One region of the Rossellomorea sp. ABR4_004 genome, then DNA from elsewhere that is predicted to be linked to it. Evidence: a T-box and tRNA genes for the amino acid it is inferred to sense, from the RefSeq annotation. Region 1 holds a T-box; the other regions hold tRNA genes.
What was found. The T-box of region 1 lies ahead of ileS (isoleucine--tRNA ligase). A T-box ahead of a tRNA ligase gene usually reads a tRNA of that ligase, here a tRNA-Ile.

Region 1 (4,255 bases):
CATGATTTTCTGACTCGATATATAGAACATCCTTCGCAAAGTCTAAATAGAATGAACTTAAATCAAGCGTACAGAAATTATTTACAGCGTGATAGATGCTTGCAAACTCATATCTGTCGTATGAATTTCTCACATTTTTTACAAGATCATTCAGCTTTACAAGCATGAATTGATCCACGTCTCTTAATTGATCGAAGGATACCGCATTGGTACTTGGATCAAAGTCAGAAAGGTTCCCTAATAAGAAACGGTACGTATTACGGATTTTACGATACACTTCAGCCACTTGCTTCAAGATTGGATCTGATACACGAACATCCGCTTGATAATCAACCGATGCAACCCATAGGCGAAGGATATCGGCTCCAAGCTGCTTCATCACTTTTTCAGGAACGACTACGTTCCCTAATGATTTACTCATTTTTCTTCCGTCCCCATCAAGAGCAAATCCATGACTTAACACGCCTTTATATGGAGCTTTACCCGTCACAGCTACACTTGTAGTCAAAGAAGAGTTAAACCATCCGCGATATTGGTCAGATCCCTCTAAATAAAGGTCTGCAGGACGCTGCAGGTCATCTCTTTCTTCAAGTACCGCTTGATGTGAGGAACCTGAATCAAACCAGACGTCCATGATATCCTGTTCTTTTGTGAACTTCCCATTCGGACTTCCTTCATGGGTGAATCCTTCAGGTAGAAGATCCTTCGCTTCTTTTTCAAACCAGATGTTTGATCCATGTTCACGGAAGAGCTTCGATACATGGTCGATTGTTTCATCTGTAATGATTTCCTGGCCATTTTCAGCATAAAATACCGGGATTGGCACTCCCCATGCACGTTGTCTTGAAATACACCAGTCTCCACGGTCTCTGACCATATTATATAGGCGTGTTTCCCCCCAAGCAGGCACCCATTTCGTTTCATTGACAGCTTCCAGAAGTTCTTTACGGAACTTATCGATTGACGCAAACCATTGTGCCGTCGCTCTAAAGATAACAGGCTTTTTCGTACGCCAATCATGTGGATAGGAGTGAGTGATAAAGTTAAGCTTTAATAATGCTCCTGTTTCCTGTAACTTATCGGTAATCGGCTTATTGGCTTTATCATAGAACAAGCCTTCAAATCCAGGTGCTTCCGAGGTCATTACTCCTTTATCGTCTACAGGACATAACACATCCAGACCATATTTCTTTCCTACCAGGAAGTCATCTTCCCCGTGTCCTGGTGCAGTATGAACACACCCTGTACCAGAATCAGTTGTGACATGTTCGCCAAGGACAACAAGTGAATCCCGATCATATAATGGATGTTTCGCCACGATATGCTCAAGCTCCGCACCTTTAACCTTATTGGATACTGAGTAATCTTCCCATTCCAGATTCTTTGCAACTTCTTCCAATAAATCTTCTGCTACTACATAGCTGCTTTCTTTCACATTGACAACGACATAGCTTAAATCTTCATGCACGGCAATTCCCAGGTTGGCAGGGATCGTCCAAGGAGTTGTCGTCCAGATGACTAATTGAGTCCCTTCTTCAAGAACACCCTTACCTTCTGTAACGGCGAAACCAACGTAGATGGAAGGAGAACGCTTATCCTGATACTCGATCTCTGCTTCTGCTAAGGCTGATTCACTTGAAGGAGACCAGTACACTGGCTTTTTACCTTTATAGATATAACCTTTCTTTGCCATATCACCAAACACTTTAATCTGTTGAGCTTCGTACTCAGGCTTTAAGGTGATATATGGATTATCCCAATCCCCACGGACCCCTAATTGTTTGAATTGAGTGCGTTGATTATCAACTTGCTCATAAGCATATTCTTCACACAATTTACGGAACTCAGCGATCGTCATTTCTTTACGCTTCACGCCTTTGTTCGTTAACGCCTGCTCAATCGGTAAACCATGAGTGTCCCAGCCTGGAACATAGGGTGCATGGAATCCGCTCATGGATTTATAGCGGACGATAAAGTCTTTAAGAATTTTATTTAATGCGTGGCCCATATGAATATTTCCATTCGCATATGGAGGTCCATCGTGAAGAACAAATAATGGACGATCACTCGTTCTCTCCTGCACTTTTTGATAAATATCCATTTCTTCCCATTTCTTCTGTGTATCCGGTTCCCGTTTCGGTAAATTTCCTCTCATCGGAAATTCCGTCTTGGGCATTAATAATGTATCTTTATACTCCATGAAATCTTCCTCCTAAACGTTTCTCTTAATTGCCATCTTTTCTAAATCCCGTGAATCTTAATCAGGCAATCCCTTTTGCAAACAAAAAAAAGCTTCCTCATCCCTGGAAAGGGACGAGAAAGCTTTTCCCGCGGTACCACCCTCATAAAGATCGAAATCGATCTTCACTTGTATTGATTCGTAACGTGAACAAGACGCTATTCATTACTCTCCAGAAAGTGAAATTCATGAATAGAGCTCGAGGGTGATCTTCCGTACCTTTGTTCCTTGTCGGGCTTCCACCGCCCCCGACTCGCTAGAAAGGAAATATTATAAGAAACGTACTGTCCCTGTCTTAGCATTCATTATGGCAATTTAGATTGTTGTTCAATTATATGAAAATATTGCGCTTTTCGTCAAGACAATGTCTCTTCTTCTTTTAAAGTTTTTAAATCTGTTGCGTCTAAATCGAATTCCATTAATTGATCCCAGTCATTTGTGTCAAGTAAATCAAGCTGAGCTTCGATTAACATTTTGAAACGAGTCCGGAACACCTTTGACTGCTTCTTGAGCTCTTCAATCTCAATGGCAATCTTGCGGGCTTTAGATAATGATTCGTTTACGATACGATCAGCATTCTTCTCGGCTTCCTTAATGATCAGCTTCGATTCTTTCATTGCATTACGCTTAACTTCTTCCCCTGCTTCTTGAGCAATGACGATTGACTTGTTTAACGTTTCCTCGATGTTTGTAAAATGACCTAAACGTTCATTCAAGGAGTTTAAACGTTCTTCCGTTTCCTTCTTCTCGCGGATAAGAATTTCATAATCCTTAATAATTTGATCTAAAAATTCATTAACCTCGTCCTCATCATAACCACGAAAGCCACGACTAAATTCTTTATTATGTATGTCTAATGGCGTTAAAGGCATGGGAGCCACCTCCAGTACTTGGTGAATTACATATTTATTATAACTAAAATTTCGACAGTATGTGGGAGAATTCCTTTAATTTTCTTAAATTATTTCAGTATTCCAACAGAAATTCGCCATTTATCCCGTTTCGTTCTTCCTTCAATGGACAATAACTTACTCCTTCCATACCCTCTGGCTGAAATTACATCACCAGCTTCTACTTCAAACGAGGCATTTTCGACTGTTTTCCAATTGACTTTTACATGATTGCTTTTGATCAATGTTTGAGCTTTTTGACGGGAATCATTATAGATTGCTGCGAGAACGACATCTAACCGCAGGGAAGTTACTGTAGTCACTTTTTCCATCCATTCTTCCTTGCTCTCGATTCGATCCTTTATTGGAATATCCTTCATGGAAATCTTCGCTTTGCCTATTTGTGTGAGTTCCATCCTGATGTATTCAGAAATCTCATCTGCAAGCATGAGTTGAATGGTATCGTCCTCCGATAAAATATCCCCGAATTTTTCCCGTTTCAACCCTAATGACATGAGAGTCCCTAATACCTGTCTATGCTCTATTGTAACAAACTTGGACGGGTACTGTATTTCAAATAACTTAATACCAAAATCTTCTTCCTCAGGCTGAAAATAAGAAGGATATAATAATGCTCTCTTCCTCTCCGTATTCTCAGGATAAAAGGAGAAAAGAATTTCGTCGTTGTTTCCGATGATCGATTCGACAATATACTGTTGTCTCGGATCCAAAAAGTCTGTACGTTTGGCTGAATATTGATTTTCCACTGCCTGTTTCCACTCCAGTACAGCATCTACAAACTCTTTCTCATCCGGCCTGAAATGTTGATAAATTGAAGACACATGCTCACCTCCTATGTGATTCACCCAAAATAAAAGAACTGAAACTCTCTAGCCGGTTTCAGTTCTTTAAAGGAAATTCGATCTCAAAATTCTCAATTATATAAGCCATCTAAATAATTGGTATAACCCAGATTGCGCCAAGTTCAATACAATGAATGCCACGATTGGTGAAATATCAATCATCCCGATTGAAGGAACGAAACGTCTGAACGGCTCTAAATACGGTTCGCATATTCTAGATAAGAACTGACCAATCGCCGACTCCCTTGCATTTGGAAACCAGG
Region 2 (4,255 bases), on a different contig from region 1:
TTAGGCATTCGGTGGATGGGATTCTCACCCATCTTTCGCTACTCATACCGGCATTCTCACTTCTAAGCACTCCACCAGTCCTTACGGTCTAGCTTCGCAGTCCTTAGAACGCTCTCCTACCACTGACACCTAGAGGTGTCAATCCACAGCTTCGGTGATACGTTTAGCCCCGGTACATTTTCGGCGCAGAGTCACTCGACCAGTGAGCTATTACGCACTCTTTAAATGGTGGCTGCTTCTAAGCCAACATCCTGGTTGTCTAAGCAACTCCACATCCTTTTCCACTTAACGTATACTTTGGGACCTTAGCTGGTGGTCTGGGCTGTTTCCCTTTCGACTACGGATCTTATCACTCGCAGTCTGACTCCCATGGATAAGTCTTTGGCATTCGGAGTTTGTCTGAATTCGGTAACCCGATGAGGGCCCCTAGTCCAAACAGTGCTCTACCTCCAAGACTCTTACACATGAGGCTAGCCCTAAAGCTATTTCGGAGAGAACCAGCTATCTCCAAGTTCGATTGGAATTTCTCCGCTACCCACACCTCATCCCCGCACTTTTCAACGTGCGTGGGTTCGGACCTCCATTCAGTGTTACCTGAACTTCATCCTGGACATGGGTAGATCACCTGGTTTCGGGTCTACGACCACATACTCAATTCGCCCTATTCAGACTCGCTTTCGCTGCGGCTCCGTCTCATCGACTTAACCTTGCATGGGATCGTAACTCGCCGGTTCATTCTACAAAAGGCACGCCATCACCCGTTAACGGGCTCTGACTACTTGTAGGCACACGGTTTCAGGTTCTATTTCACTCCCCTTCCGGGGTGCTTTTCACCTTTCCCTCACGGTACTGGTTCACTATCGGTCACTAGGGAGTATTTAGCCTTGGGAGATGGTCCTCCCAGCTTCCGACGGGATTTCACGTGTCCCGCCGTACTCAGGATCCACTCAAGAGGGAATGAAGTTTCAACTACAGGGTTGTTACCTTCTTTGACGAGCCTTTCCAGACTTCTTCGTCTACTTCATTCCTTTGTAACTCCGTATAGAGTGTCCTACAACCCCAAGAGGCAAGCCTCTTGGTTTGGGCTACATCCCGTTTCGCTCGCCGCTACTCAGGGAATCGCAATTGCTTTCTCTTCCTCCAGGTACTTAGATGTTTCAGTTCCCTGGGTCTGCCTTCCATACTCTATGTATTCAAGTAAGGATATTGTTCCATTACGAACAATGGGTTCCCCCATTCGGAAATCTCTGGATCAAAGCTCACTTACAGCTCCCCAAAGCATATCGGTGTTAGTCCCGTCCTTCGTCGGCTCCTAGTGCCAAGGCATCCACCGTGCGCCCTTCATAACTTAACCGAATTGGTTGTTACATCAGGTTTAAAACCTAAAATGGCGATACTCGGTAATTTCTTGACTATCAATTTATCTTTATCTAGTTTTCAAAGAACAATCATGTGTCTCGTAAGAGACAATATGGAGGGTTATTTTACTCCGCTGACGCTTCGTAAAAAACCTTGGTGGAGCCTAGCGGGATCGAACCGCTGACCTCCTGCGTGCAAAGCAGGCGCTCTCCCAGCTGAGCTAAGGCCCCTTGTATCGAGAATATGGTGGGCCTAAGTGGACTCGAACCACCGACCTCACGCTTATCAGGCGTGCGCTCTAACCAGCTGAGCTATAGGCCCATATTCCATAAAAATGAATGATAAGCAATGCTTACCATTGTTTGTGATGATTAAACCATCAAAACTGAACAAAACTTCGACTTGTCAAACGTTTAGTAAATCTTCCTTAGAAAGGAGGTGATCCAGCCGCACCTTCCGATACGGCTACCTTGTTACGACTTCACCCCAATCATCTGTCCCACCTTAGGCGGCTGGCTCCAAAAGGTTACCTCACCGACTTCGGGTGTTACAAACTCTCGTGGTGTGACGGGCGGTGTGTACAAGGCCCGGGAACGTATTCACCGCGGCATGCTGATCCGCGATTACTAGCGATTCCAGCTTCATGTAGGCGAGTTGCAGCCTACAATCCGAACTGAGAACGGTTTTATGGGATTGGCTAAACCTCGCGGTCTTGCTGCCCTTTGTACCGTCCATTGTAGCACGTGTGTAGCCCAGGTCATAAGGGGCATGATGATTTGACGTCATCCCCACCTTCCTCCGGTTTGTCACCGGCAGTCATCTTAGAGTGCCCAACTGAATGCTGGCAACTAAGATCAAGGGTTGCGCTCGTTGCGGGACTTAACCCAACATCTCACGACACGAGCTGACGACAACCATGCACCACCTGTCACTCTGTCCCCCGAAGGGGAAAGCCCTATCTCTAGGGTTGTCAGAGGATGTCAAGACCTGGTAAGGTTCTTCGCGTTGCTTCGAATTAAACCACATGCTCCACCGCTTGTGCGGGCCCCCGTCAATTCCTTTGAGTTTCAGTCTTGCGACCGTACTCCCCAGGCGGAGTGCTTAATGCGTTAGCTGCAGCACTAAGGGGCGGAAACCCCCTAACACTTAGCACTCATCGTTTACGGCGTGGACTACCAGGGTATCTAATCCTGTTTGCTCCCCACGCTTTCGCGCCTCAGTGTCAGTTACAGACCAGAAAGTCGCCTTCGCCACTGGTGTTCCTCCAAATATCTACGCATTTCACCGCTACACTTGGAATTCCACTTTCCTCTTCTGCACTCAAGTCCCCCAGTTTCCAATGACCCTCCACGGTTGAGCCGTGGGCTTTCACATCAGACTTAAGGAACCACCTGCGCGCGCTTTACGCCCAATAATTCCGGACAACGCTTGCCACCTACGTATTACCGCGGCTGCTGGCACGTAGTTAGCCGTGGCTTTCTGGTTAGGTACCGTCAAGGTACCGCCCTATTCGAACGGTACTTGTTCTTCCCTAACAACAGAGTTTTACGATCCGAAAACCTTCATCACTCACGCGGCGTTGCTCCGTCAGACTTTCGTCCATTGCGGAAGATTCCCTACTGCTGCCTCCCGTAGGAGTCTGGGCCGTGTCTCAGTCCCAGTGTGGCCGATCACCCTCTCAGGTCGGCTACGCATCGTCGCCTTGGTGAGCCGTTACCTCACCAACTAGCTAATGCGCCGCGGGTCCATCTGTAAGTGATAGCTAAAAGCCACCTTTCAACATTTCCTCATGCGAGGAAATGAGTTATCCGGTATTAGCCCCGGTTTCCCGGAGTTATCCCAGTCTTACAGGCAGGTTACCCACGTGTTACTCACCCGTCCGCCGCTGACTGATGGGAGCAAGCTCCCATCAATCCGCTCGACTTGCATGTATTAGGCACGCCGCCAGCGTTCGTCCTGAGCCAGGATCAAACTCTCCGATAAAAGTTTGAATAGCTCTTTAAAAATAAATCTAGAATTAACGTTGACGTATTGTCTTGTTTTGTTCAGTTTTCAAGGTTCAATATAACGTTGGGCTCTCATGAGCACCTCTTAAATATAACATTTTTCGTCATATAACGTCAAGCTTTATTTGAAATTTGTTTTTCGCGTCGTTTTGGCGACAAGGAATATAATAGCATCTTCTACTATAAAGAGTCAATAGTATTTTAAACCTTTTACAATTTTATTTCAGAAGAATGGATTTTCTGTTTCTTCCATTCTTCTGAATTGTGATCTGACGCACTAGTAATAGAAAGAAACAGTACCTTTCCAGGAATGGGGACACTCATCTTCTAAATGATCCAATATGTAGTGGAAAATGTGGTGAGGAACTCATTACGTTTTTTATTGGCCATTTGTTCACGTTTATAATCTATGAGGTCAATTCCGTAGTACTCTATTAAACCACGAGATCTCAGAGGGAGGAGAAGGGATATCCACATTATACTAACCACTACTGGTTATTTTGTAAAATCCATTACATAAACCAATAAAGGAATTTCAGAACGTTAATAGAAAACTAATAGAGAAAGAGTTTGGGATGAAGGGAGAATGTAAAAATGAATGAAGTCACTCGTGCCATTCAAGATGATTATCCAGATGAGTTTGCGTGGTGTTATGGCTGCGGCCGGCTCAATAAGGAAGGTCATCATTTTCGTACTGGATTTGAAGATGGTCATACGATTACAATGTATACACCTAAACCGGAACACACTGCCTTGCCAGGCTTCGTCTATGGAGGTTTGATTGCTTCCTTAATCGATTGCCACGGCACTGGTTCAGCCGCGATTGCTCTTCATCGAAAAAACGGTGAAGTGATTGGTGGTGGTCAAGAGCCTCCACGTTTCGTCACTGC
Region 3 (4,255 bases), on a different contig from region 1:
TATTTTTAAAAGAGCTATTCAAACTTTTATCGGAGAGTTTGATCCTGGCTCAGGACGAACGCTGGCGGCGTGCCTAATACATGCAAGTCGAGCGGACTGATGGGAGCTTGCTCCCATCAGTCAGCGGCGGACGGGTGAGTAACACGTGGGTAACCTGCCTGTAAGACTGGGATAACTCCGGGAAACCGGGGCTAATACCGGATAACTCATTTCCTCGCATGAGGAAATGTTGAAAGGTGGCTTTTAGCTATCACTTACAGATGGACCCGCGGCGCATTAGCTAGTTGGTGAGGTAACGGCTCACCAAGGCGACGATGCGTAGCCGACCTGAGAGGGTGATCGGCCACACTGGGACTGAGACACGGCCCAGACTCCTACGGGAGGCAGCAGTAGGGAATCTTCCGCAATGGACGAAAGTCTGACGGAGCAACGCCGCGTGAGTGATGAAGGTTTTCGGATCGTAAAACTCTGTTGTTAGGGAAGAACAAGTACCGTTCGAATAGGGCGGTACCTTGACGGTACCTAACCAGAAAGCCACGGCTAACTACGTGCCAGCAGCCGCGGTAATACGTAGGTGGCAAGCGTTGTCCGGAATTATTGGGCGTAAAGCGCGCGCAGGTGGTTCCTTAAGTCTGATGTGAAAGCCCACGGCTCAACCGTGGAGGGTCATTGGAAACTGGGGGACTTGAGTGCAGAAGAGGAAAGTGGAATTCCAAGTGTAGCGGTGAAATGCGTAGATATTTGGAGGAACACCAGTGGCGAAGGCGACTTTCTGGTCTGTAACTGACACTGAGGCGCGAAAGCGTGGGGAGCAAACAGGATTAGATACCCTGGTAGTCCACGCCGTAAACGATGAGTGCTAAGTGTTAGGGGGTTTCCGCCCCTTAGTGCTGCAGCTAACGCATTAAGCACTCCGCCTGGGGAGTACGGTCGCAAGACTGAAACTCAAAGGAATTGACGGGGGCCCGCACAAGCGGTGGAGCATGTGGTTTAATTCGAAGCAACGCGAAGAACCTTACCAGGTCTTGACATCCTCTGACAACCCTAGAGATAGGGCTTTCCCCTTCGGGGGACAGAGTGACAGGTGGTGCATGGTTGTCGTCAGCTCGTGTCGTGAGATGTTGGGTTAAGTCCCGCAACGAGCGCAACCCTTGATCTTAGTTGCCAGCATTCAGTTGGGCACTCTAAGATGACTGCCGGTGACAAACCGGAGGAAGGTGGGGATGACGTCAAATCATCATGCCCCTTATGACCTGGGCTACACACGTGCTACAATGGACGGTACAAAGGGCAGCAAGACCGCGAGGTTTAGCCAATCCCATAAAACCGTTCTCAGTTCGGATTGTAGGCTGCAACTCGCCTACATGAAGCTGGAATCGCTAGTAATCGCGGATCAGCATGCCGCGGTGAATACGTTCCCGGGCCTTGTACACACCGCCCGTCACACCACGAGAGTTTGTAACACCCGAAGTCGGTGAGGTAACCTTTTGGAGCCAGCCGCCTAAGGTGGGACAGATGATTGGGGTGAAGTCGTAACAAGGTAGCCGTATCGGAAGGTGCGGCTGGATCACCTCCTTTCTAAGGAAGATTTACTAAACGTTTGACAAGTCGAAGTTTTGTTCAGTTTTGATGGTTTAATCATCACAAACAATGGTAAGCATTGCTTATCATTCATTTTTATGGAATATGGGCCTATAGCTCAGCTGGTTAGAGCGCACGCCTGATAAGCGTGAGGTCGGTGGTTCGAGTCCACTTAGGCCCACCATATTCTCGATACAAGGGGCCTTAGCTCAGCTGGGAGAGCGCCTGCTTTGCACGCAGGAGGTCAGCGGTTCGATCCCGCTAGGCTCCACCAAGGTTTTTTACGAAGCGTCAGCGGAGTAAAATAACCCTCCATATTGTCTCTTACGAGACACATGATTGTTCTTTGAAAACTAGATAAAGATAAATTGATAGTCAAGAAATTACCGAGTATCGCCATTTTAGGTTTTAAACCTGATGTAACAACCAATTCGGTTAAGTTATGAAGGGCGCACGGTGGATGCCTTGGCACTAGGAGCCGACGAAGGACGGGACTAACACCGATATGCTTTGGGGAGCTGTAAGTGAGCTTTGATCCAGAGATTTCCGAATGGGGGAACCCATTGTTCGTAATGGAACAATATCCTTACTTGAATACATAGAGTATGGAAGGCAGACCCAGGGAACTGAAACATCTAAGTACCTGGAGGAAGAGAAAGCAATTGCGATTCCCTGAGTAGCGGCGAGCGAAACGGGATGTAGCCCAAACCAAGAGGCTTGCCTCTTGGGGTTGTAGGACACTCTATACGGAGTTACAAAGGAATGAAGTAGACGAAGAAGTCTGGAAAGGCTCGTCAAAGAAGGTAACAACCCTGTAGTTGAAACTTCATTCCCTCTTGAGTGGATCCTGAGTACGGCGGGACACGTGAAATCCCGTCGGAAGCTGGGAGGACCATCTCCCAAGGCTAAATACTCCCTAGTGACCGATAGTGAACCAGTACCGTGAGGGAAAGGTGAAAAGCACCCCGGAAGGGGAGTGAAATAGAACCTGAAACCGTGTGCCTACAAGTAGTCAGAGCCCGTTAACGGGTGATGGCGTGCCTTTTGTAGAATGAACCGGCGAGTTACGATCCCATGCAAGGTTAAGTCGATGAGACGGAGCCGCAGCGAAAGCGAGTCTGAATAGGGCGAATTGAGTATGTGGTCGTAGACCCGAAACCAGGTGATCTACCCATGTCCAGGATGAAGTTCAGGTAACACTGAATGGAGGTCCGAACCCACGCACGTTGAAAAGTGCGGGGATGAGGTGTGGGTAGCGGAGAAATTCCAATCGAACTTGGAGATAGCTGGTTCTCTCCGAAATAGCTTTAGGGCTAGCCTCATGTGTAAGAGTCTTGGAGGTAGAGCACTGTTTGGACTAGGGGCCCTCATCGGGTTACCGAATTCAGACAAACTCCGAATGCCAAAGACTTATCCATGGGAGTCAGACTGCGAGTGATAAGATCCGTAGTCGAAAGGGAAACAGCCCAGACCACCAGCTAAGGTCCCAAAGTATACGTTAAGTGGAAAAGGATGTGGAGTTGCTTAGACAACCAGGATGTTGGCTTAGAAGCAGCCACCATTTAAAGAGTGCGTAATAGCTCACTGGTCGAGTGACTCTGCGCCGAAAATGTACCGGGGCTAAACGTATCACCGAAGCTGTGGATTGACACCTCTAGGTGTCAGTGGTAGGAGAGCGTTCTAAGGACTGCGAAGCTAGACCGTAAGGACTGGTGGAGTGCTTAGAAGTGAGAATGCCGGTATGAGTAGCGAAAGATGGGTGAGAATCCCATCCACCGAATGCCTAAGGTTTCCTGAGGAAGGCTCGTCCGCTCAGGGTTAGTCGGGACCTAAGTCGAGGCCGATAGGCGTAGACGATGGACAACAGGTTGATATTCCTGTACCACCTCTTTTCCGTTTGAGCAATGGGGGGACGCAGGAGGATAGGGTAAGCGCACTGCTGGATATGTGCGTCTAAGCAGTTAGGCTGATGATGAGGCAAATCCCATCATCGTGAAGGCTGAGCTGTGATAGCGAGCGAATTATAGTAGCGAAGTTCCTGATTCCACACTGCCAAGAAAAGCCTCTAGCGAGGAAAAAGGTGCCCGTACCGCAAACCGACACAGGTAGGCGAGGAGAGAATCCTAAGGTGAGCGAGAGAACTCTCGTTAAGGAACTCGGCAAAATGACCCCGTAACTTCGGGAGAAGGGGTGCTCTGGTAGGGTGCAAGCCCGAGAGAGCCGCAGTGAATAGGCCCAGGCGACTGTTTAGCAAAAACACAGGTCTCTGCGAAGCCGTAAGGCGAAGTATAGGGGCTGACGCCTGCCCGGTGCTGGAAGGTTAAGAGGAGTGCTTAGCGCAAGCGAAGGTGCGAATCGAAGCCCCAGTAAACGGCGGCCGTAACTATAACGGTCCTAAGGTAGCGAAATTCCTTGTCGGGTAAGTTCCGACCCGCACGAAAGGCGTAACGATCTGGGCACTGTCTCAACGAGAGACTCGGTGAAATTATAGTACCTGTGAAGATGCAGGTTACCCGCGACAGGACGGAAAGACCCCGTGGAGCTTTACTGTAGCCTGATATTGAATTTTGGTACAGCTTGTACAGGATAGGTAGGAGCCTTGGAAGCCGGAGCGCCAGCTTCGGTGGAGGCATCGGTGGGATACTACCCTGGCTGTATTGAAATTCTAACCCGC

Region 2: it has a tRNA-Ile gene. The T-box ahead of ileS (isoleucine--tRNA ligase) is inferred to sense a tRNA for this amino acid. The anticodon was not compared.
Region 3: it has a tRNA-Ile gene. The T-box ahead of ileS (isoleucine--tRNA ligase) is inferred to sense a tRNA for this amino acid. The anticodon was not compared.

What each region holds. Positions count from the first base shown of each region.
Region 1 covers NZ_JBSWVM010000003.1:351,883-356,137, forward strand. Annotated here, with positions in the region: gene ileS (isoleucine--tRNA ligase) at 1-2,200, opposite strand, end outside; T-box leader at 2,307-2,545, opposite strand; gene ACXAF2_RS18765 (DivIVA domain-containing protein) at 2,596-3,111, opposite strand; gene ACXAF2_RS18770 (YlmH family RNA-binding protein) at 3,201-3,971, opposite strand; gene ACXAF2_RS18775 (YggT family protein) at 4,068-4,255, opposite strand, start outside.
Region 2 covers NZ_JBSWVM010000001.1:2,382,872-2,387,126, reverse strand. Annotated here, with positions in the region: rRNA gene ACXAF2_RS12055 (23S ribosomal RNA) at 1-1,354, opposite strand, end outside; tRNA gene ACXAF2_RS12050 (tRNA-Ala) at 1,514-1,589, opposite strand; tRNA gene ACXAF2_RS12045 (tRNA-Ile) at 1,604-1,680, opposite strand; rRNA gene ACXAF2_RS12040 (16S ribosomal RNA) at 1,791-3,342, opposite strand; gene ACXAF2_RS12035 (PaaI family thioesterase) at 3,960-4,255, shown strand, end outside.
Region 3 covers NZ_JBSWVM010000001.1:2,358,712-2,362,966, forward strand. Annotated here, with positions in the region: rRNA gene ACXAF2_RS11905 (16S ribosomal RNA) at 27-1,578, shown strand; tRNA gene ACXAF2_RS11910 (tRNA-Ile) at 1,689-1,765, shown strand; tRNA gene ACXAF2_RS11915 (tRNA-Ala) at 1,780-1,855, shown strand; rRNA gene ACXAF2_RS11920 (23S ribosomal RNA) at 2,015-4,255, shown strand, end outside.